3 regions of the Paenibacillus sp. FSL K6-1217 genome follow, and region 3 is predicted to be linked to each of the others. Evidence: riboswitches for the same ligand, from Rfam matches in the RefSeq annotation. Region 3 holds a riboswitch; each other region holds the start of a gene.

What was found. Region 3 has a riboswitch for cyclic di-AMP ahead of MHH28_RS23230 (C40 family peptidase). Riboswitches for the same ligand answer to the same signal wherever they lie in the genome.
Positions count from the first base shown of each region.
Region 1: another riboswitch for cyclic di-AMP. It lies ahead of MHH28_RS25405 (hypothetical protein); the one in region 3 lies ahead of MHH28_RS23230 (C40 family peptidase).
Region 2: another riboswitch for cyclic di-AMP. It lies ahead of MHH28_RS06765 (hypothetical protein); the one in region 3 lies ahead of MHH28_RS23230 (C40 family peptidase).

Region 1 is NZ_CP150271.1:5,742,719-5,750,460, forward strand. It holds gene MHH28_RS25380 (hypothetical protein) at 42-1,076, shown strand; gene MHH28_RS25385 (stalk domain-containing protein) at 1,716-2,348, shown strand; gene MHH28_RS25390 (class I SAM-dependent methyltransferase) at 2,446-3,075, opposite strand; gene MHH28_RS25395 (hypothetical protein) at 3,282-3,488, shown strand; gene MHH28_RS25400 (hypothetical protein) at 3,785-3,931, opposite strand; gene MHH28_RS25405 (hypothetical protein) at 4,012-4,467, opposite strand; cyclic di-AMP (ydaO/yuaA leader) riboswitch at 4,601-4,770, opposite strand; gene MHH28_RS25410 (hypothetical protein) at 4,985-6,316, opposite strand; gene MHH28_RS25415 (glutaredoxin family protein) at 6,425-6,667, opposite strand; gene ytxJ (bacillithiol system redox-active protein YtxJ) at 6,664-6,990, opposite strand; gene MHH28_RS25425 (SDR family NAD(P)-dependent oxidoreductase) at 7,220-7,742, shown strand, end outside.
Region 2 is NZ_CP150271.1:1,574,617-1,582,358, reverse strand. It holds gene MHH28_RS06780 (MarR family winged helix-turn-helix transcriptional regulator) at 104-553, shown strand; gene MHH28_RS06775 (arsenite methyltransferase) at 612-1,418, shown strand; gene MHH28_RS06770 (arsinothricin resistance N-acetyltransferase ArsN1 family A) at 1,440-1,934, shown strand; cyclic di-AMP (ydaO/yuaA leader) riboswitch at 2,482-2,645, shown strand; gene MHH28_RS06765 (hypothetical protein) at 2,851-3,318, shown strand; partial or broken gene MHH28_RS06760 (3'-5' exonuclease) at 3,338-3,472, opposite strand; gene MHH28_RS06755 (suppressor of fused domain protein) at 3,654-4,397, shown strand; gene MHH28_RS06750 (FAD-dependent oxidoreductase) at 4,566-5,915, opposite strand; gene MHH28_RS06745 (response regulator) at 5,957-7,585, opposite strand; gene MHH28_RS06740 (sensor histidine kinase) at 7,566-7,742, opposite strand, start outside.
Region 3 is NZ_CP150271.1:5,240,738-5,248,479, reverse strand. It holds gene MHH28_RS23255 (DNA-3-methyladenine glycosylase) at 1-448, shown strand, start outside; gene MHH28_RS23250 (AbrB/MazE/SpoVT family DNA-binding domain-containing protein) at 716-1,198, shown strand; gene MHH28_RS23245 (YwhD family protein) at 1,277-1,783, opposite strand; gene MHH28_RS23240 (M1 family metallopeptidase) at 1,888-3,903, shown strand; gene MHH28_RS23235 (hypothetical protein) at 3,913-4,746, shown strand; cyclic di-AMP (ydaO/yuaA leader) riboswitch at 4,959-5,097, shown strand; gene MHH28_RS23230 (C40 family peptidase) at 5,164-5,592, shown strand; cyclic di-AMP (ydaO/yuaA leader) riboswitch at 5,990-6,132, shown strand; gene MHH28_RS23225 (C40 family peptidase) at 6,137-6,628, shown strand; gene MHH28_RS23220 (GNAT family N-acetyltransferase) at 6,883-7,368, shown strand; gene MHH28_RS23215 (c-type cytochrome) at 7,496-7,742, shown strand, end outside.

The DNA of each region.
Region 1 (7,742 bases), 500 kb from region 3:
TTTCGTTGCATTACATTACATTAATTTAGGAGGAATAAATTATGCCTTGTTCTCAAACTAATCTAACACCAATTTCTTTAGCTACTCCAACACCAGTGAAATCCTATGGGTACACACCTATTACAGAGAAAAGACTTTATGTGTGTGACAACCCAGAACCGTTGCAACCCAGTTATTTCACTAGTACCTCTATGATTACCCTCTGGGATGATGTAGTCCCTGCAAAAAGTTTAGTTAAGTATCGTGTGTTTATGTGGCATCATAACGCTACGGCTAGTACAATTAAATACGGTCTGACGTTAGGCACTGCTGGAGCCGCAATAACTGTAAGGGATATCATGTATGAGACTGCTGTTACCTCCAATGGTGGGGATATCCTTACTAATGCAGGGCTTTGCTTGGCTAAATCACTTCTTGGTGAAACACTTATATCAGACCCCACAGCTATTACTGTTCCGGCGGGTAATGTTCGCACTATTAAGGAATTCACCCTTGAGCCGAACCAAGTTCGAGGACTCATTATGGAATTCACTTTAGCCAGTGCTGGTAATATGGCTGCGAAACTTCGTACTGTGGCATCAAGTAGCACATCTGCGGCTCTTAATACTCATTCGGGTAATCCTATTGCTCCAAATGGTACACATCCTAGAGGTACTTGGGGCTACGCTGATGTACAGGGGAATAACATCACACTGACAATTGGAAGCACTGGTGTTTCTAGTAACGTAGCCGTTCTGGGTAAAGAAGATCCTGCAAACGGTTCGAATTCAGTATTTCCGGGGCCGCTTGCGAATGAACCTGCTTTCGGCGGCATTTATAAGGTTAATATTACCATTACGAATTCCTCCGGCAGTGCTAAAACTGCAAATCTTTATTTAAATCCACGTGGTGGACTTTATGCAGGGGCAGTAAAGGTGGGTAGTAATCCAGTTTATGGTATTAGCAAAACTAGAGATAACGAAGCTGTGAAAATTGGTGGTTTCTCCCTTTCTAATGGGCAATCTATTACTGTTCCAGTTCAGCTTACTACTGCAGGTGGTAGTTCTTCGCCAATTGCTTTTATCGTACGTTCGTAATTTGAAAAGTTTTCAACAAGAGACCGTTCTTTTTTAGAGGACACTGAAAAAGTCCAATAACGTCTCCAAGAGACATTCTCCTCATTTTTTTGAAGAGAATGTCTCTTCTTTTCGATTAATTAAAGGATCAAATTAAAGGTTGGTGGTCTTCATGTTTCCTCAGCAGCAAAGCTTTATCTTGAGCCTGTATATCGGGCCCTTCTTTGATGTTTAAAATTGCAAATGGTGCTCGATGATAGAAGGATTATTATACGGAAGGTGCAAAAAGAAAAACGTATTCAGTGAGGATAAATAGCCATGATCATTTAGAGCAGACCATGTTTCAGAATAGTAAAACCATTAATTTAAGACCAAAGAACAATATAAAATTGAAGCCGAAATAGCGAAATCAAACACGGACCCGTTACGATGTTGTTTCCTCCTCAGGTTTAGTTAGTATGGAAATTCAGAGAGCTTTCACCACGAATGAATGCTTAAGGTTTTCAATGGCATCTTTTTTTTGTGGGCAGTCTTTTTTGATTGTAAAACAAAAAAATTATTTTAAAATATACCAATTCAATGAATATTTTGGTTTAATAGTAACATAGAGGGGATTAATTGCGTCTAAACAGGTGAATATAAATTTGGAGGCGAATGATAATGAAACGTTGGACAAAGATTGGAATTAGTGCGGCTCTTTTTACTACTGTATTCAGTGCGGGGGCTTATGCAGCAACTGCGGTGCCCAAAATTTTCGTCAATGGTAACCAAGTTAAATCAAGCATACAGCCCAAAATAATTGGTGGGTCCGTTTACGTCCCTATTCGTGCAGTATCGGAGGGGCTTGGTGTCGATATTCAGTGGGATAATAAAGCTAAAAATGTATACGTAGATTCAGATCCGAATTTCAAAATGGAAACAGATGCTACGACCTATGTATTTGGACGGAATTTAGCATTTAAGTGGATTATGGCCTATGACGAGAGGTCGGTTGCGGAGGCTAATGCTTTAGTGGCCCCGAACTTTAAAACGGATATTTACAAAGAATCTTTTCCCGGGGGAACTTACAATTTGGCAACTATTGTGGATATGAAGGTAGTTGCAAGATCAGATATTGGGCTGACTGTCAGAATTGTTCAACGAGTGACTGCAGAGGATAATTATAAGGTGAAAGTAGAAAAATGGGATTTTATCTTTGAAAACAACAAAATTAAATCGGTAAAAGTAGTGCCTAAATCCACTAAATATTTGGATCGGTATACGTTATTCCCTGGAACGAGCTTTGGTATTTAATTAGTCTAGGTTTTCTAATCCTCTAAAAAAAGCCCATTCGCCAGCAGAGGCGGACGGGCTTGTCCACATTAGCAGAATGAAGGGGAGCGGGAGGGCGCTACCCTTCCTTTTTACATTTTATAATCAAGAAGTTAATAGGAGGCTTGTTTCTCGCATGCTTATGGGGTTCATCTATATCTGAGAACTCCATCAGGCCGTAGCCTGTGAATTCCTGTGTAATCGAGCCGGCATCATAAAAGAATGTTCTCACGCCGTCCATGACTTCATAATAGTCTGTATCCAGGGGGATGCCCTTTCCGAACATCGGGGCTTTTTTGGAGACGGCTGTGAAGATCATATATCCGCCCGGCTTCAGCTGATTGTAACAATCCTGAATAAACTTCCCGCGCTCACGACGATTCAATAAGTGAATCAGCCCATAGCAGAATATACCGTCATAGAGTTTGCTGTCAAAAGGCATATCCGCTACCGGGCCGTGATGAATACGCATATCCAGCCCGTGCTGCCGCGCCAGACCAATCGCCGTTTGTGAGATCTCAATTCCTGTTACATCTATCCCATGATCCATAAAAACCTGTGCATTCCTGCCATAGCCTATCCCGGGGATAAGCAGGTCCTTCACCTTATGCTGAATAAAAAAATCCTTGGCCAGGATTGCCGAGTCAGCAGGTTCAAATCCCCACATCGTATGTTTCTCTATAAAACTGGATTCCCAGAACTCTGTCATCGTTGTCGCTCCTTACATTGAATTTAAAGGTTATTATAGATATATTATATCTATAATAACCTTGGTTTGCAATGCAGTTCATATCTGCGTCTCGCCAATGGATAGAATTGTGTGAAGGTCATATGCAGCCAACCCCACCTAAACTGGTTAAACCCCGACAGATAGTGTACCTTAATAGTATTAGTCTTTAGGAGTGGTGAATGATTGTGAAGAAAAGTAGACAAACCCCCGTGCTGGTCGCGGCCTCGATCCTGCTCATCATTATCAGCAGCCTGATCCCGTCGGATCAATCGGCTTGGCTGGGGGCGTTACAGACCCTTCTGCTCGGAGTTGGCCTGCTCGGCTGCTGTATGGCCTTTTGGCGGTTTGCCAAGGGCGGTAAGGGTGGAAAGAGCGGGAAAGGCAAGAGCTGAGTTCTATGTACTGAACGGTTGGCGAAGACAGGATCAGTTCATGGGATGGTTGAGCTATGTAAGGTGAGCCAGGCACAGTATGGGTGCGTACTGGTGCTGAGAGTCAAGGACTAAGTCGCGGCGGATGTCGATGCTTTTTTGTTTTGTAGGCGGACTCAGAGGCCCTTATTTTGTGAAAAAGACCGATTATCTCCCCGTTGCGGACTGAGAGGACGTTAACGGGCTGGGTGGAGCGGAAAATGAGGCGGAATGGGTTAAATAAGCGCCTCTCAGTCCGCACGGACTTCAGAATAGTCTCATTTGCCGAAATAGCGGATCTGTAGTCCGCAGCCCGCCCGCCATCTCCTTCTGCCGACTCCGTACCCTGATTCCGCCACAGCCATCTCCTTCTGCCGACTCCGTACCCTGATTCCGCCACAGCCATCTCCTTCTGCCGCCTCCATACCCTGATTCCCCACAGCCATCTCCTTCTGCCGCACTCTTTCCTATAGCCCGCGTATCCCGCGTTATTCCCATCCCAGTCTCAACCCGCCGAAGGGCGGTGGACAGCAGGCAGTGCTGAATGTGCGGCTGCCATCTGTTCGCGTATACCTCTAAGCCGGGCCTTCAGCTCGGGGACGCTGCACTCCAGGATCTGGCTGATCTCGGTCAGGGGGAGCTGGATGCCGTACCATAGGGCACTGGCAAGCTGATCCTCCCAGGAGAGCAGGGCAGCGGAGCAGCGGCTGCGGTCCCGCGCCAGCACGGCGCATTGGCGGATGCACTCCCTGTAGGCAGCCGGAGCAGCGGCGTCTCCTGACAGGGCGCCCTTCAGCCACAGTGGATGGAGGGCCACGAAGGTGGCGGTTGCGGCTTGCTCGGCGCGGGCGCCTTTTTCCAGCAGCAGGCAGCTAAGCGCATAGACAGAACCGCTATATTGTTCGATATAGTGGGTGAATCCGGCAGCGGTAGCTGCCTTGGGCGATAAGGGGTCAGGCATGTGGTCACGTTCCTTCCTGGATCTGTACTGTTACGTTCATTCGAGCGCGCAAAAAACCGCAGGCCAGAGGAGGACCTCTGCTGCGGTTGTGGGTCACAGGCTTCAAATGCCTGGCACAAAGCGTGGCGGATCAGGGCTCTCTCTTGGCGCTTACGAGGTTAGCTGTCGGATTCGGACGGTGAGAGTCGCCCTACCTGCCGGAGACCTGCGCGTGGCATTCTCCTTCGGATTCACCCCAAGTCGGCCTGACGGCCGGATGGTTCCCCCGTTTTCCACATGACGGAAATTCAGCGTGCATGCATATGCTCATTTTCATGAATGTGTTCAAATGCTTTCAACACGAATCATACTCTGTTCGGAGGGGGTTTGTAAAAATGGAAAAGAGTGCAATTCGCCTTGTTTTCAGCAAATGACTGACTGGCTATGCATATGGAAGCCAAAACTCATATATGTAGCAGATTATCTGCCATTTATCTCGCGCAATCGCCGTTTTTTATTTTTGCAGGCCGTTGTCAGATCACCACCAAAGGGGAATATCCTGTTTTTTCCAGGCAATGATCCGCTTGACCTCACGAACCGTTCCTGTTGTAATTTCATAGTCACTGCGTGCTGAGGCATGAAGATCCAGGAAGTGCAGCATCCCTCCGTAAGTTCCCACGGCCAGCAAGGTCTCATCCCGATTGACAGCTAACCCTGAAATGGTGCTTCCGGCATAATAACGCCACAGCTCCTGCCCCTCTGTATCAATGAGCCTCAAGTAGCCATAGGCATCGCCAATCACAACACCGTCCTTCAGCGCTGCCGCCGCATACACCCGCGCCTCCTCGTTCACGACTGGATATTCCTGGTCTGCCGCGGGCTTTCCAACTTCCAGATGTTCAAGCGGCACGGCAAGGGTAGCTCCGTTGTAGAAGTGGCAAGCATTATACCATACGCTGCGCTGGTCCTTCGTAAATAGAGTATAGTGCGGATAACTGGATTCCGGGTTGAATAAGTGAACCTGCCCTGTGGTAGTGTCATATAAAAGATGATCACTGCCCTGGCTGCCATAGGCAATCCATCGTTCATCCGGAGAAACGGCGCCATGCGCCATATCAATCCCGATATGCTCCAGCTCATCTTCCTTATATTCTTCGAGATCAGGATGCAGCAATTTCACATTCAACGGCTTCTCTGGCGAATGCTCTACCAGGAAAATTCCCTGGCTGGTGACCAGCAATAACGCCTGTCCTCCGTTAAAAGGAATGACTTGCTCCAAGGGTAACTCCTGATCCAGGCGGTCTATGTTCAAAACGGTAAAGTCCGGGTCCAGCGCTTGAATCGTTCCATTCAGCTCCCGCCACGAAAGCTCGGCCACTACTTCTCCCTGTAATGCGCTGTTCATGGATTGCAGAATGGTAATTCCTTGCGTGCCTGCCAGCGCATAGAACTGATTGTCGGGAGATGCCCCTACCAGGCTAAACTCCTTAAATACGGAGATCACATCCTCTTGCACCGCCATCACTGCATTGTTCTCCCAGGGTGAGCCGGTGCTGAACACCACTTCATCGTCACTTATGAAATGGATACCGCGAATCGCCTGCATCTCATGTTGAAAATGCCCGGCCAGCGGCCACGTTGCCGCCGGCAACTGCTCCCGCAGCTCAGCAAGCTCCTTGTGCTCGTTAGCTCTCCGAATCATCTTATAGATTTTGGCGGCATGGGCCCCGCGTGTATCCTCTGCTGGCTCATTCCCCGCGTTGTCCCAGCCTTCAGTCAGTCCCTTATGTACATATTGATTGACGCCGGCCGCATAACGTTGACCTTCTTTGCGCCATTTGGCGGCAACATCGCCTTCTAGCCACTTCACATGATCAATCCTCCTGTTCCAGATATATATAAATATACAATTTCAACATCTATGAATCGTAACAAAAAAGGTGCTGCTCCTGTTGAGAGGACAGCACCTTTGTGTATATTACAGAACAGCAGCATCCATCAGCTCCTGAAGCTCAGGAAGATTGAAGCCCTTGACCGCCCGGTCCCCGGATACGGTGACTGGAATGCCCATGAAGCCGAGCTGCTCGACCTCTTCCTGATAGACGGAGCTGGTCATCACATCCCGGACCTCGAAGGGAATCCCCTTGCTCTCCAGCAGCTGCTTGACCTGATTGCATTCGCTGCAGCCGGTGGTCGAATAGACTATTACGTTCGCGCTCATTGCTCCACTGCTTCCTTTATCGCTTTTTGGGTAATCTTCCAGTGTGAGGTGTTCCAGCGGACTTCGCTGTCCTCCAGCAGGAAGATCTGCGGAGATTCATGCTTAATCCCGAAATCCTCGGCAATCTGATTGGAGACAGAACGGTCTTCTATCACATGGACAACGGCTGCAGGAGTATCGGAATGCTGTGCATAGGCCTGAAATTCCTCGTTGGCCTTGGCGCTGATCGGACAAGTGGTGCTGTGCTTGAAGAGCAGTTTTTTGCCGGGCTGCCCGATATATTGCTGTAGTTCATCCTTAGTGTGGATTTGTTGAATAGACATCGTAGGATCACCTTCCTAAGTAAGAGTTAATGAAACCTGTTGTCAACAATTGTGTTGTTAACAACTATTAATCATGATTGTAACATAGTTCAAAATTAAAGCAAAAGTAAAGTCCAGCGTAGCCTGCCCCTCCCTTGCAGGATGTTGTTAACGGCCGTCGGCCATGCTAATGTGAGAGGGATGAACCTAGGCTCGGTGCATAATCATGCAGATATGAGGGGGGGAGCTCATGAAAAGGGTTGCTTGCGTTACCGGTGCTGACCGTGGACTCGGATTGTACCTGGTTCGCTCTCTTTTGGAGAGTAAATACATGGTGTTTGCCGGACAGTATTTGCCGGATCTGGCGGCACTGGAAGCTTTGAAAGCGCAATACCCGGATAGTCTGAGGCTGGTCCCGCTTGATATTGGCAGTGCAGGGAGCGTGAAGGAAGCAGCGCGGAGTATTGCCGGGAGTACAGGCCACCTTGATATCATTATCAATAACGCCGGGATTATCCACCGCTCGGATGATGCCTCGGTGCTCGTGGATATGGATGATGAAGCGATGGCGCATATTTATAATGTGAATACCTTGGGTGCGCTAAGGGTGAGCAATGCGTTGATGGGCTTACTGCTGCAAGGCCGGCAGCGTCTGGTCGTTAATATCTCCTCGGAGGCGGGCAGCATCGGGCGGAACAAGCGGATTAATATGTACGGCTACTGTATGTCGAAGGCCGCCCTTAATATGCAGTCTTCGCTGCTGCACAATCATC
Region 2 (7,742 bases), 3.7 Mb from region 3:
ATACTTATATTCTAAAACCTTTATCATCAATTATCAACTAAGCAAAATATATATTTGCACTTTGCAACTAAATGCAGTATAACTAGTTCAAGAGGTGAAAACAATGGAAACTCCAAGAGAACTACTCCAAATCATGAGTCGGCGTTTAGGATTACTCAATAAGGATTGCTGTAGCGTAGGAGGATGTAATCTTTCCGCTACCCAAAGTCATCTGTTATATGAGATCGATCGGAGTCACAATCCTTCCATGCAACAAGTCGCCGAAACACTTGGCACAGATATTACAACCTTCAGCAGACAAGTTCAATCTCTGGTGAAAATGAATTTGGTTAAAAAGACATCTGATCCCTCAGATCGAAGAATTTATAACCTGTCACTCACTCCTGAAGGTAAAATGGTAGCTACAACTATTGATCAACAAATGAATGAATACCTGAACGAGGCCTTCTCACACATGAGTGAGTTTGAAGTAGAAACATTACTACGGTCCATTAAGCTTTTCAACGAATCTATGGGAAAACTCAGCAATTGCTGCGCACCCGTAAAAGGTTGACCTTCTCTTCTATTTTACTTGTATATTGCAAATTATTTCAGCTAAGGAGTGTATAATCATGAGCAAGCTTACTAATGATCAGATCCGCCAAAATGTACGGGGACGCTATCAAAAGATTGCTGTAAGAAACGTTGAGACTTCTCCTTCCAGCCGAACTTCTGCTGACAGTAGCTGCTGTGACTCCACATCTGATTTCAGTGCCATATCTTCTAAGTTAGGCTACTCCAGTGAGGACCTCGCTTCAGCTCCTGAAGGCGCAAATTTAGGTCTTGGTTGCGGTAATCCGCAGGCTATTGCTGAACTGCAGGCGGGTGAACATGTTTTGGACCTTGGGAGTGGCGGCGGATTTGATTGTTTCCTGGCTTCCCGGCAGGTAGGTAATGAAGGCCTTGTAATAGGTGTGGATATGACACCTGAGATGATCAGTCGAGCAAGAGATAATGCCCTTAAAGGTAAGTTTAGTAACACCGAATTCAGATTGGGCGAAATAGAGCATCTTCCCGTTGCTGATCATTCGATCAACGTCATTATCTCCAATTGCGTGATTAATCTCTCCCCAGATAAACAGCAAGTATTCCGTGAGGCTTATCGTGTTCTTCAGCCTGCTGGTCGTCTTGCCATATCAGATATCGTAACTACAGCTGAGCTTCCTCCTGAGATCAAAAATGACCTGGATGAATTATATTCCGGTTGTATCTCAGGCGCCTCTTCCATTGCCGATTTGGAGGTAATGCTCCAGGAATGCGGCTTTACTGATATCAGCATTGAGCCAAAGGACGAATCTAAAACATTCATCAAAGATTGGGTTCCAGGTGCGAACGTTGACCAATATATCGTCTCTGCTGTAATTAAAGCGAGAAAGTAATTTTAAGGGGATGTTTATGTGATTAGTACACTAACTGTTCGTCAGGCCACACCTGAGGATATTCAAAGCATTCTTCGTATCTACAATCAGGGGATCGAGGATCGGATCGCTACACTTGAAACAGAGACGAAAGACTCCTTATATATGGAATCATGGTTCAACGATCACCAAGGCCGTTTTAGCGTTTGGGTTGCTGAACGCGAAGGTGAAGTCGTGGGCTGGGCCTCACTGAACCCATATTCCCACCGTTGCGCGTATAACGGCGTCGCTGACCTTTCTGTATATATTGATCGAAGCTTTCGTGGGCAAGGTGTAGGCAGCTCCCTCCTGGAGTCCTTACACAAGGTAGCAAAGGAAAATAGCTTTTATAAAATTGTTCTCTTTACCTTTCCGTTTAATGAGAGTGGTCAAGGATTGTATCGAAAGATGGGCTACCGGCAGGTTGGTGTATTTGAGAAGCAAGGAGTGATGGACGGAGCGTTTATTGATGTGATGATTATGGAGAAGCTACTATAAAAATGAAGATTAAAAGGAGAAGTTCCACCCGCAAACGGAGGAACTTCTCCTTTTGATCTATTCCTACAATCTCACTTTCATGGAGGCTCCGCATATCGGGCTAGGAAACAGGAGGATCTTAAACATTCGTCCTTTACCTTCTTGTGCGATTTCAGTATAGCGTTTATGGCGAGTTAGGAGTTTTTCTCAGTTTCCGGACCTCCATAGTGTACTATCATCTCTGGCGAATTTAATTGGCGAAGTAAATCTAGATCGCCTTCATTCCAGAGTTCAATTATTAGCTTTTGGGTATCACGTTGTTCCGTAATGTTACTCACCTCACTGTTTTATATCTGATCTTAATATCATGATTAAAGAAGCATTAAGATTCATTTAGCCCCATTTAGGTTGCATTAAAAAGTTAATAAATACGCGATAACTTCAGAAAATCGGGGATGAATGCGAGATTACAAGGGATTTTCTTCATTTTTATATCCTATAGAGTCTTATTTAGTCTCCTAGAGACCTTTCAGCATTTTACAAACAGTGATGCTCAGCGTAAGATTCCTTTTAACAAATGCTGAATTCCCGTCAGGCGGGAAGCGGGGGAACCAAATGGCTGTGGCCAGCCGAAATGGGGTGAATCCAAAGAAGATTGAACTCTTCACTGGTAGGACGACTCTCACTGTCCGAATCCGTCAGCTAACCTCGTAAGCACTGGAGAGAGCCTGCATTAACCATGCTTTTTTGCTGCGATCCCGCAAAACCTTTCCATTACACTTGTCCATCGTACAGAAAACCAAATATTCCGTTTGGCTTGAGCATGCTGCTGTATGTGAGAATGAAGCTGAACTGACAGCCTATGTAGCCACAGCTGAGCAGACCCATAATCTACAGCGTTATATGAAATCTATAGACAACCTAGGAGGCATTATTCATGATTAACGCCAGACTGTCACGAATCGAGTTGTTCGCATTTAGCTGCCGCCCTTCCTTCATGCATATTTCAGAGCCTTACGGATGCTGGTATGGGGTGTTGAAGTTAACCTTCGGAGGACAGATCAGCTATGGGAATTGCATTCTTTGTGCGGGTGACAATGCGGTGGATTTAATCAAATGGGGCTCTTTTCTGAAAGAGATATGTCATTGTACTGCAGAAGAAGCCACAGAATACGTCCGGATGCACGGACAAGAATGGGCTCCCAATCAACTTAACATGATCAAGACTGCACTCGATAGTATGTTCATTCAAAATGACCAAATCCGAATGAAGGTAGGAGCCGGATCGGAGCGGTATCGCCATCAAAGGACAGAGCAAAGAATCCATTCAATTAATACGGTGAAGAGTCATCTGAATCCAACCATTTTATTTGCAGAATCGGTATCCTATTATTCACTGCTATAGACATGATCAATTTAAATTATCAAAACTCCAATTGGTCAAAAATCTTAACGAAGATTTTCGCAATGTTCTTGGCATCATCGATACCTCTATGGTGAGTACCTTCAAGCGGCAATTCAAGCATAGTCAAGGCTCTCTCCATGCCTACGCCCCGCTTGCGGTCATTTTCCCAACAGGTGGCTTCCAGATCAAAAATGATATAGTTCATATCTGCTCCTTTTGAAATTCGAATCGATAGACCCATCGCTCCGGGCCTATGTCTTTTGTTATACTTCCAAGTGAGGTTTATACATCTATTTTCATTTCGCACTTTAACCCATACAGAGGAGCGCAAAGACATGAACTTTTTCAAAAAGCTGTTTGGCGGCAAAACCATGGGCAAATCGGAAGACGGTACCACCATTTATGGTTATGACGCTCCGGATGAGGAGCAGATTACACCTCCCGCCAATATTTTGTACATGGAAGATTTAAACGAACATTTTAATCGGGTCTTTCCAAACCGGGAAAGCGGCGTGTTCCATGAGCTGATTTCAGACATCGTACATATTGATGTGAATATTATGGAAGCGACACCTGATGAGCCATACCGGGTGCTGTACACCAATGGGATGAGCGATCTGCCCATGACGCTCCCGCAGGAGATCCGTGAAGAGTACAAGCATCTGGAACGCGCGGAGCTGATGATGTTTTTGCCGGCGGACTGGCCGCTTACGCAGGAGGATTTCGAAGCCGTGGAGAACTATTGGCCCATCCGGCTGATGAAGACGCTGGCCCGGTTCCCGCATATGTATCAAACTTGGCTTGGTTACGGCCATACGATCCCCAACACGGAGGATTACGAGCCTTATGCGGATAACACTGAGCTGTCCGGCGTGATCCTGTATGCTCTGCCGGAAGAGGTTAGCACCGTCCATACAAAAGACGGCAATCAGGTTCAGGTTTATTTCCTGGTTCCGCTGTTCCGGGAGGAAATGGAATTCAAGCTGGAGTCCGGGATGGACGAGCTGATGGCCAAGCTGTTCGAGCTTCCGGAGGATTTCCTCATTCTGAATCCGAATAGACACAACGCTTGTAAATAACTGCCCGGATGAACGGGTTAGAAACAGCTTTAAAAGGCTGAGCCTAAGTCAAGGATATGACTTTGGGCGCAGCCTTTTTTAATAGAATTTATATGTTTTGGGGTCCCCGCAAAAGTACCTGAGTCACCACCTACGCTAAAGCCCCACTTTGTGGGGTTATTTTATTTCTTAGTACCGCTCATTAATCTGCTCTCCTAACCATGCGCCTTGGCGGACAAGTCTGCGCTGCAGGTCCGTGATGTCGATACTGCGCGTTTCCCGCGTGCCCGTCTTGGTCAGAATCGCCGCGGCCGTACCGGAGGCTTCGCCCATGGCAAAGCAATTCGGCATGACCCGGGTGGAGCCTTGGGCCGCTCTATCGGTTGATATCGCTCTGCCGGCTACGATTACGTTCTGAATACCAACCGGAAGCAAGGCGCGATAAGGAATGCCATGTGACTCTCCCGGCGATAGACGTACCATCGTCATGCCGCTCGTAGGCTTTGCCATATGAATATCAATAAAGTAGGCATTTCGGGCAATATCGTCCGGGAACGAACGGCACGCCAGAAAATCGTCGGCGGTGATGATATAATCGCCGATGATCCGGCGGGTTTCCCGAATGCCGATTTGTTCGCCCGTCAACGTCAGGAAAGCGTTTTCGAATCCGGGAATCGCTTCCCGCAGCCAACCGGTAATGTGTTCAACAAGCGCGCGGCCTTCGATTGCTCCGCGGGTCAGATCATCCGTATTGGAGCCGTCAATCCCGAATACATGCCCGAAATTGAAGCCAGCCGTATGATCGTTTATCCAGGAAATACCGGCCCAATCTCTTGCGACGCGCAACCGCCCTTCACTCTTCGCCTTGTTGATCGCATGTTTCAGATCGTGACTGTGCGTCTCAGCACTTGAGAGAAATTTGTTCCGGTCCAGGTTATTCAGAACGAAGCACATCGTCCCCGGCTGCAGCTCTCCATCATCTCCACCTTTGGCGAACTGCCCGCCCGCAAGATAGGTGAGATCCGCATCGCTCGTTGCATCAATGTATATCTTCCCCTTCACCGCCTGGGTTCCGGTCTTGTTGGTAATGACCGCCGCTTCAAGGATGCCGTCCTGCCCAAGAACTTGACTGACGAACGTATGATACAGCACTTTAACGCCAGCCTCCATCATCTTCTCGTCCAATAGGCGCTTTAGAATTTCCGCATCAATCGGCACCCAATCCAGCCGGTCCTTCCATGCTTCCTGAAACCTCTCCTCCATCTTGCTCTTCATATCAAGCAGAATTTCCAGCCCAATCCCACGGATTACCGGCTTGACCTGATCGGTATACGGGCAAAATGCAGGAACCTGAGAGACCGTCGCCATGCCGCCCAGGTATCCTCTTTGCTCTATCAGCAATACAGATGCCCCGTTCCTTGCCGCTGCGAGCGCCGCCGCTACTCCTGACGGTCCTCCTCCGGCAACGACAACATCCACTTCCGTGTAGACAGGAATATCGCGCTCGGGTATTTTAAGGGTTAGTACCATATCGGTCATTCTGACCACCTCCATCTGATTTCTTCCATTGCAGCTTCAACTTACATCGAACGCGGTGAGACCGAACGCTCTTGTTTCTTTAATTCACTCGGGGCTACGCCCCAATATTTACGAAATACTCTGGCAAAATAGCTGACATCACGGTATCCTGCCGCTTCTGCTGCATCATACACCTTAACGCCGCTGTGTAAGAGCTCTTTGGCATGCTCCATACTCCGCTTCAGGAGATATTCTGAAATGGATTTCCCTTCCTCCCGCTTAAACAGCCGGCTAAGGTAAGAGGGATTGACATATAATCTTTCGGCCAGCGTGTGCAAGGTCAGTTCTTCTTTCCCCAGCATTTCCTCCACGGCCTCGATCATTTGTTTAACGAGCCGATGGCTGGAATGCTTTCGCTCCCGTTCCCGGTATTGGGTAATGCGGCTGGCCACTCTTTTGGACCATTCCACGATTTGCTCTTTGGATAGCAGGGATTCAAAGGATAGAAGCATCGAATAATCCTCTTGCAGCACCTCCTGCATCGACCAGCCCCGCGATTGAATCATACGTGTAAATAAGCTGCTCAAATACAGCAAATGCTCGTATACCTTTTGGGTTGAGACCGCTTGGGAGTATACGTCCTTGAAGTAGCAGTCTATCAGTTCAGCAACCACTGCCGAGTGATCCGTATGAACCGCAATCTCCAGCTGCTTTTCGAACTCAGCGTCATAATGAAACGGCTGCTCCTTGTTGGTTACGTCCAGGTAAGGAACGAACACCTCATGTCCGTAAATGGCCCGCTCCTGCAGCGCACGGCGTGCCTGCCGGTAGGACAGTGCAACATGATCCCATGAGCCTGCGGTTCCGAGTCCGGCGCTGGCGGTAAGCTTCAGACACTCTTTCACAATGTTGAAGAGACGGGGAACGTGAACATTGATCCGCTGGATGATATCTGGAGCCGATTCCTCCGGTTGTCCCAAAAAGAGCAGCACGGTTGCTCCGTCCGCATCATTAAAGACCCGGCAGTCTTCATGCTGTAAGCATTCAGCCGCTATGCATTCCAGCGAAAACTGCAGCAAGGCTTGATCCGAAGACGTAAATCGTTCGCCTTGCTCGTGAATCGGATCAATTTCACATACGGCTACAGCAAACCAGCTATAGAGGGCAAGCTCCAGATTCAGCTCCTCCATATGCTTCTTGAGCTCCCAGTCCGCGTACCGGCCCTGTATCCAGTTTCTATAAAAATCATCCTGGAGCTGAGGCAGGCGGTCATGCCATTTCCGCTCCAGCTCAATCATACTGTGCTTTTCCATCAGTTCCTCTCGAATCTCTTCCGCAGCCGCAAGAATAGCATTCAAGATTTCATCGTCTCCGGCCGGCTTCAGCAAGTACTTCATGACGCCAAGCCCCACAGCAGCCTGCGCATACGGGAAATCGTCATGGCCGCTTAAAATCACGAATTTCATGTGCGTTTCCTGCTGCAGCACCGTTCTCGCCAAGGTCAACCCGTCCATCTCCGGCATCTCGATATCGAGCAGCACGATATCCGGCTTCCTGAGTTCGATCATGGACAGCGCTTCTAAGCCGTTCTCGGCAAGCGCCACCACTTCGATGCCATGCTCATTCCACGGTATATTGTTGGCCAGACTATTCAAAATTCGAATTTCATCTTCAACAATCATGAGATTCATGTTCCGCTTCCCCTCTCTCCTCCCGGCAGCGGTCTGCCGGTAAATCGATGACCGCCACCGTTCCGTTCCCTTCCTCGCTGACGATCTTCAATTCCGCTGTCTCCCCATAGTAAATGGCGATTCGAGCCTGGACATTGAGCAGCGCAAAAAACTCGGA
Region 3 (7,742 bases):
GGTCATGTTCAGCGCCGGAGGCGCAGTGTATGTATACCTCATTTACGGCATGTACCATTGCCTGAATGTCGTAACTGCCGCAGAGGGCGAGCCGCATGCCGTCCTGATCCGGGCGGTGGAGCCTCTTACAGAGAGGGACGCCGAGCTTATGGCGGCCTACAGGGGAGTTGCCGTCAGGAAGCCGTCAGACCTCTCCGGCGGGCCGGGCAAGCTGTGCCGGGCGCTGCGGATTGACAAGAGCCTGAACCATTCCAGGTTCGATCTGCCGGAAGGCCCGCTGAGCATCGAGCAAGGGGAAGACCCCGGGTCCCTGGATATTGTCCAGGCCCCGCGCATTAATATTCCCTATGCGGGAGAGTACGCCGGACGCCCTTGGCGCTTCTATCTACGGGGCAATCCTTATGTCTCGGTTATAGATCCGCAGGCACAGTCCCACAGGCTGGCCTGAAGGCTCCTACCGCTGTTTCGGCTGCGGTAATTTGGGTATTAATAAGAGAACCCTAATCAGCCTCTCCCTTGGGACTTCCCAGGCGGAGAGGTTTTTCGTGTCATTCTGACCTCTGCATCCTCAACCGCCATAAAATGATAAAACTTCCTATAAAATGACAATAAATCCCCCTATTTGAATACGCTTACCCCGTTCTCTAAACTTACAATTACTGCTATAATCATAGATATCTACAAAAAATATAAAGATGTAAATGAGGGACATGGGATGAAAGATACAGGCATGATCCGAAGCTTAGACAGTCTCGGAAGAATTGTGGTTCCCGTAGAGATCCGCATGACACGTAATATTGACATTGGGGATCCTATCGAATTTTTTATACTGGATGAGGATATTATCGTCCTCCGAAAGTACACTTCCACAGAATGCACTTTTTGCAGAAGTCTTGATCATGTGACCTACTATAAGGATCAGTTCATTTGCAATACCTGTCTGAAGGAGCTTAGTGACCCCGAACGCGGATCTGAACCCATCCATGCCTCCCCAAGTCCAGCAGCACAGCATCCCGAGCCTGCCCGCGCGGGACGGAGAAGCAAGACTGAGGAAATGAGTCTGCGTCTTATGAAAGCAATTGAAGATCATCCTTATGCCAACCAGAAGGAGCTTGCCGAGGTACTCGGCATCAGCCAAGCGAGAGTCAGCCAGCTCAAGCGCAAGCTGAACGTTCCCGGCAGATCAGCCCCGCAGTAATATTATTCATTCATCCCTGCTCAGACATCAGATAAGGCTTGGCCCCAGCGGGGCCAAGCCTTAATTTTTGTTCAACATCTACTCCGACAGCGCGGCCTTCAGCTCCTCGGGCGAGGCGGCCCACCACTCTTCATTATGGGACATCAGCAGCGATTTCAGCGCAGCCCGCTCCGTACTTCCAAGTCCCTCCAGAATCAGCTTCCGCTTCAAGGCCGCATCCAGCTTATTGACATGATCCGCGAGAATCTTCCAGCCGCGGCGTGCTTCTGTATCAATCCACATCTCACAGGCGGTAATTCCGCCGTAGAACTGTCCCTCCGGGGTGCGGTCAACGGCTACCCATACGACCCATACCTGTCTTCCTGCCGGAACATCCTCACGGTTCATGGAGAATTTGATGCCCTTCTCCACTTTGCTCTTGGCATGCATGGCACCGATATCGATAACGGCGATACCCTGATCAATAATGACAGGCGATACATTGTTCAGATCAATAGAGCCTGCACCGAAGCCTTTATGCTTGGCTCTGGCGTTCACAATATTTAAGGCAATCTGTTTTTTGCCTTCCGGTTGTACGTTATCCACATGTGCACATCCTTTCCATTCACTAATTATTTAATTTTAGCTAATAATGCGGCGATTGCAAACATATACATCCCGTAGATGCTTGTCACGGGAGGAATCATAGTATGAAGCCACATTCATTAAGGTATACCCTCATCTTCGCAGCCCTGGCTGTCCTCACCTTGCTTGGAGGCGGAATATGGTTTCTGTCAGGGCATAGCCCTGCCGTATGGACTGCCTCTGTGCCAAAAGAGGCCAAGTCCCCCGCCATTATCCCCCGGCAGCAGCCCGTGCAGTCCAATCTTCCGGAGATGACCTACACATCGGATACAGAGGCTTTAAGCCAGCGCGTGGTCGAATATCACATGGATGTCCAGCTCCTGCCCGATACGGAGAGCCTGGTCGCCTCAGAGACGCTGACCTGGACCCATCCGGGCGCAAAGCCGGTCCAGGAGCTCTACTTTCATCTGTATCCCAATGCCTTCGCATCCGCCGGCACCACCTTCATGAAGGAATCCGGAGGTACGCTTCGCGGAGACTCCATGCCTGCAGGCGGATACGGCAGCATCACCCTGACAGATTTACGGACCTCCGAAGGCGTCTCGCTGATGCAGCGCACCCAATATGTGCAGCCGGACGACGGCAATATCAATGACAGAACCCTGCTCAAGGTCCATCTGCCGCAGCCGGTGAACGGCGGGGAGAGCATCACTGTAAGGCTTAAATTCGAGGTCAAGCTGCCGAAAATTTTTGCCCGGATGGGAACCGCTGACGACTTCGTGATGGCCGGCCAGTGGTTTCCGAAGATTAGCGTCTATGAGCCTGCCGGCAGACGGGGACTCAAGGAAGAAGGCTGGAACCTGCATCAATATCACGGCACCTCCGAATTCTACAGTGATTTCGGGATTTACAATGTATCGATTACAGTCCCGCCCGAGTATAAGGTTGCCGCAACCGGGTTTCCGGTGAGGGACGCCAAGGTTGTCAAGGGCCGCAAGATCTATCAGTTCTATGCAGATGATGTCCACGACTTCGCCTGGGCTGCATCCCCGGATTTCGTGGTTGCCGAGAAGGCCTTCTCCGCGCCGCAGGTGCCCGGGGTGAAGATCAAGCTCTATCTGGACCCGCTGCACAAGCATCTTCAGGAACGCTATTTCCAGGCGGCCGAGGCTGCCCTGACGGCATTCAGCAAATGGTACGGGCCTTATCCGTATTCCACCTTATCCATTGTTGTCCCGCCGGAGTCAGGCAATGGGGCCGGAGGAATGGAATATCCCACACTGATTACCGCCTTCGGCGCCACGGGCACCTCACCGGGCACTTCTCTTGAGCGCACGATCATCCACGAGATCGGGCACCAGTACTTCTACGGCCTGGTGGCCAGTAATGAATTCGAAGAGGCCTGGCTTGATGAGAGCTTCACCTCTTATGCCGAAGACCGGCTGATGGAACAGGAATACGGCGTTGCCGCAAGCCTCCCGCTGCAGTCCAGCCTGGTCTCCTCCTCACAGCCGCTGAAGCTGGAGACCTGGAAATACACCGGCGATGATGCTTACACCCGCAATGTGTACATCCGGGGCAAGCTGGTGCTGAAGGATATCGAGCGCATAGCCGGGACCAAGAATATGGACGCCATCCTCGCCGCCTATGTCCGCAAATACCGCTTCCAGCATCCGACCACCGCCGACTTCCAGAGGGTTGTGGAGAAAGTGACCAAGCAATCCTGGCAGACTTATTTTGAGCGGTATGTCTATAGCGGAGGCGCACCCGACTTCGCAGTTGACGATATCAGGCTTTCGGTCCAGCGGGACAACAGCGACGGCGGAGGGCTCCGGTATAACGCGGTGGTCGATGTAAGCAACAAGGGCAGTCTGTATCCCGATGTCCCCGTTAAGTTCACCTTCTCGGACGGATACACCGTGCAGCAATACTGGAATGGCGAGGGTCAGGCTACCTCCTTTGAGTTAGCGTATAAAGCGCCGCTGGTCTCTGCAGAGATCGATCCGGGGCATTCCATTCTGCTGGAGAGCAGACATCTTAATAATTTCAGAATGGCGGAGCTTGAGCCGCGCACACTCTCCCGCTGGACGCTTAGCACGACAACACTGCTTGAAACCCTGCTCGGAACTCTTGTCTGGTGAGGTGAAGGAATGGTGAAAAGTTCAATTGCCCGCGGTTGGATCAGCATGAAAGAGCAGTTCTATATATTGATTCTGCTGTTTATCTACCGGCTGTTCTGGGGATATTTCCTGTACAAATTCGTTAAAAGCGCGGTGGTCCCTGTCCTGCTGCGCTACCCGGATGCGAATGCCGGGGGCAGCGGTATAGGCAGGCTGCTGTACTATATCGAGGGGCAGACCGCCCTGCGCACCGATCCGGCCGTCCAGCACTGGCTGTGGCTGCTGCTGGCACTGACAGTGCTCCGGCTGCTGCTGACCCCCTTTATCCGTGCGGGGCTGCTGCATGAGCTTCATCAGGAGCGCGACGGCGCGCGGGGACTGTTCTTTTTTCCCGGAATGAGAAAATATGGGCTGCCCGTGCTGGTGTTCAGCCTCGCCGAATGGATGCTGACCCTCCTCCCGCTCTATTGGCTGCTGCCGCGTATGTACCGTCATCTGCTCAGCGGCGTTCTCGATGTCCAGCTCCTGCTGAAGCTCGTGCCTTATGTGCTGGGCTGGCTGCTCTATCTCTTCCTTGTCCGCAAGCTTCTGCTCTATATGCAATTCGGCTATACCGCCGGTACCGGCATGTTCTCCTCGCTGCTGACCTGCCTTAAGGTGCTGCTGCCTTCCATCGGGATATCCGTCATTCTGGGAGCGGGCAGTCTGGCTGTGCTCCTCCTCTGCGGTGCTTCTGCGCTGCTGTATCCGGGGCTGCCGGCCCTTATGCTCCGCCAGGCAGCTCCGCTGCCCTCCACACTGTTCAATATGTGGGGAATAGCTGCCCAGTACCACCTCTGGTCCAGTAAATCATTTCCACAATAATTAGCTGCCAAGATGGCATACTAAAAAGAGTCACGGCCCCTCATCAGGGAGCAGGACTCTTTTTTACTTGGGGTGAGGGACAAAAGCATTTGCAAAAGAATAAATCCTCTGATACAATGATGGCTGTACTAGTAGTAACAAACTTGTAATCTTTCAAGCAAAATCTTCCGTAACTATTGCAATTTAATCGATGCCGATAAGTCACTGTTCTGGTGCATAACACGCCGAATTCCCTGCACCGGGAAGTGGGGGAACCATATTTTGGGTGAATTGATCTCGCTTTAGAGGGGTCATAGGGGAACCTTCTACCGAATCCTTAAGCTAACCTCGCAGGCCCTGGAAGGAGTACATCTTTTGATTAGTCACAATTTTCAGAACTTCAAGAAAAAATGCACCGCAGCAGCACTGGGTCTTGTAATGGTATTCACACTCGGAGCAGGCAGTGCCTTCGCAGATTCCAAGATGGATACTGTGATTTCCAAAACCATTGGAACGTCATATAAAACCGGGGGCACGACCACCAACGGCTTCGATTGTTCCGGATTTACCAAATATGTGTTCAAGAATGTCGGGCTTACTCTGCCGCGTACCTCCAAAGCACAGTACAAAGTGGGAACAGCTGTATCCAAGAGCAAACTGCGTTCCGGCGATCTCGTGTTCTTCAATACCCTGGGTAATGGAGTCTCCCATGTCGGAATTTATGTCGGAAACGGGAAATTCGCACAGTCCTCCAGTTCACGCGGTGTTACCATCAGTTCGATGAGCCAGTCCTACTGGGCCAACCGCTATGTTGGCGCCAAACGGGTAATGAGCACAACAGCCTACCAAGCTGTCGCTTACGATTGAGCCTTAACCACCCTTGAAGCATACCCCGCATATTTCAGCCTCTAACAACTAATTGTAACTTATACGAGCCCGGGATGATTATTGCCGTAATCATTTCCGGGTTTTTCCTTTTCCTTATTCTACCTTTTACACAGAATCCACAGCCTTGAAACAGCATTTTCCTGCAAAAACAAAGAAAAGAACATATAAAATAACTCCAGCGCATAGATATGGGTCTGCCGAAAGGGCTATAACTCTAAAAAACAGCAAAAAAGATGAATTAATATGTTATAAGTGATTGCCAACCGACTTCGACTTTGTTACAATTATCGCAGTGATCTTTTAGTAACATTTTTGTAATTATTGAATCGCTTTTAACAAAGGTTTTGTCATGTATTGAATGAACAGCTAATCCTAATCAACAGTCGTGCCGAGTTCCCTAATAAGTTAGGGAAACGGGGGAACCACTTTGGGTGAATTGACCTCCTATTCTAAGAGGGGTCATAGGGGACCTTCAACCGAACCCTTAAGCTAACCTCGTAGGCATTGGAAGGGGTATTTACTTTTGAAGAAGAAGCTAGCAGCCGCAGTACTAAGCTTGTCCATTATCTTCACCATCGGAGCAGGAAGCGCTTTCGCGGATTCCAAAATGGATAAAGTGATCGACAAAGCCATCGGAACCAAATACGTGTCCGGCGGTGTATCGACTAACGGGTTTGATTGCTCCGGATTTACAATGTATGTTTTTGATAAGATCGGCATTAACCTGCCCCATCAATCCGGTTCCCAGTATCAGATGGGTTCTGCCGTGTCCCGTGATGAGATGAGACCGGGCGATCTTGTATTCTTTAATACCAGCGGTAAAGGTGTGTCCCATGTCGGTATTTATGTCGGTGACGGCGAATTCGCCCATGCCTCATCATCCCGTGGTGTAACCATCAGTTCGCTGAGTGACAGCTATTACGTCAACCGCTACGTTGGCGCCAAGCGAATCATGAGTACAGATGCCTTCAAGAATGTAGCATCCGATTCCCAAGACAACGACGATGTAGAATAAGGTAGAATAAGACTTTGTAACCTACGCTCTTTTCCGAGATTTTTGCCGAAATCTTAGGAGAAGGGCTTTTTTTGTCTATAAAATTACTTACCCCGCTCTATATTTGGTAAACACCGTTTCTGCACTTTCGGAAAATATATTTTGGCGTTTGTCAAGTTTCCGTATTTCCCCAAGGATTTTGCGTCGAAAATGGCTGTTTTTGTATATAATTAATAGTAAGATGAATATATGTCCGCTGGAAGGAGACCTCCCTAATGATCAGTTCTCCGCTAACCTTTTACGTTGTGCCTATGGAGCCGCAGCACGCCGCTGAGATCTGTGATTGGACCTACAAAGCTCCGTATAATATTTACGGCTGGATGTCCTGGGAGCAGATGCAGGCGCTGGGCGTGGAGTTCGGGGACCCGCAGCTGCGACAGGAGCAATATGTGTCCGTAATGAACGGGCAAGGCGATCTGTGCGGCTTCGCCCAGCTCTTCCCGATGGAGGGGGTAGTCCGGCTTGGAGTCGGCATGCGGCCCGATCTGTGCGGCCATGGAATGGGGCATCTGTTCATGAAGGCTATTGTTACGGCGGCACGGGCGCGTTACCCGGAGCGTGAGATCGATCTGGAAGTGCTGACCTGGAATCAGCGCGCCATCCGCGCTTACCAGAAATGCGGTTTCACCATAACGGATACCTATGAACGCCGGACCCCGACCGGCAATAAGCCTTTTTATTGCATGGTCTATGAGGAATAGCACCGGAGGCAACGGCATTTTCAAATAAATGGATCATTTGAGTTCATTTTTTTGACACAAATACTATGATAACGCTTCACCATCCGCTATAATGGAGACAGCAGCTTACATGGAGGGACGGATGCAGATGCAGAAATGGATCATGAGCGGTTTGTTTTTTGCCGCCTGTGCCTTTGCAGTAATCTTAATGTTTACCTTGCCCGGTAAATCCGAGGTGGCGGAAGAGAACAAACCGACGATGCCGGAGGTTGTGCTGGACGCTGCGGCCGCAGAAGCCACAGTGAAGGCCAATTGTATCTCCTGCCACGGCGACCAGCTTCAGGGCGGGGCGGGCCCCAGCCTGCAGCAAGAGGGCGCTTCACATGATGCGCCGC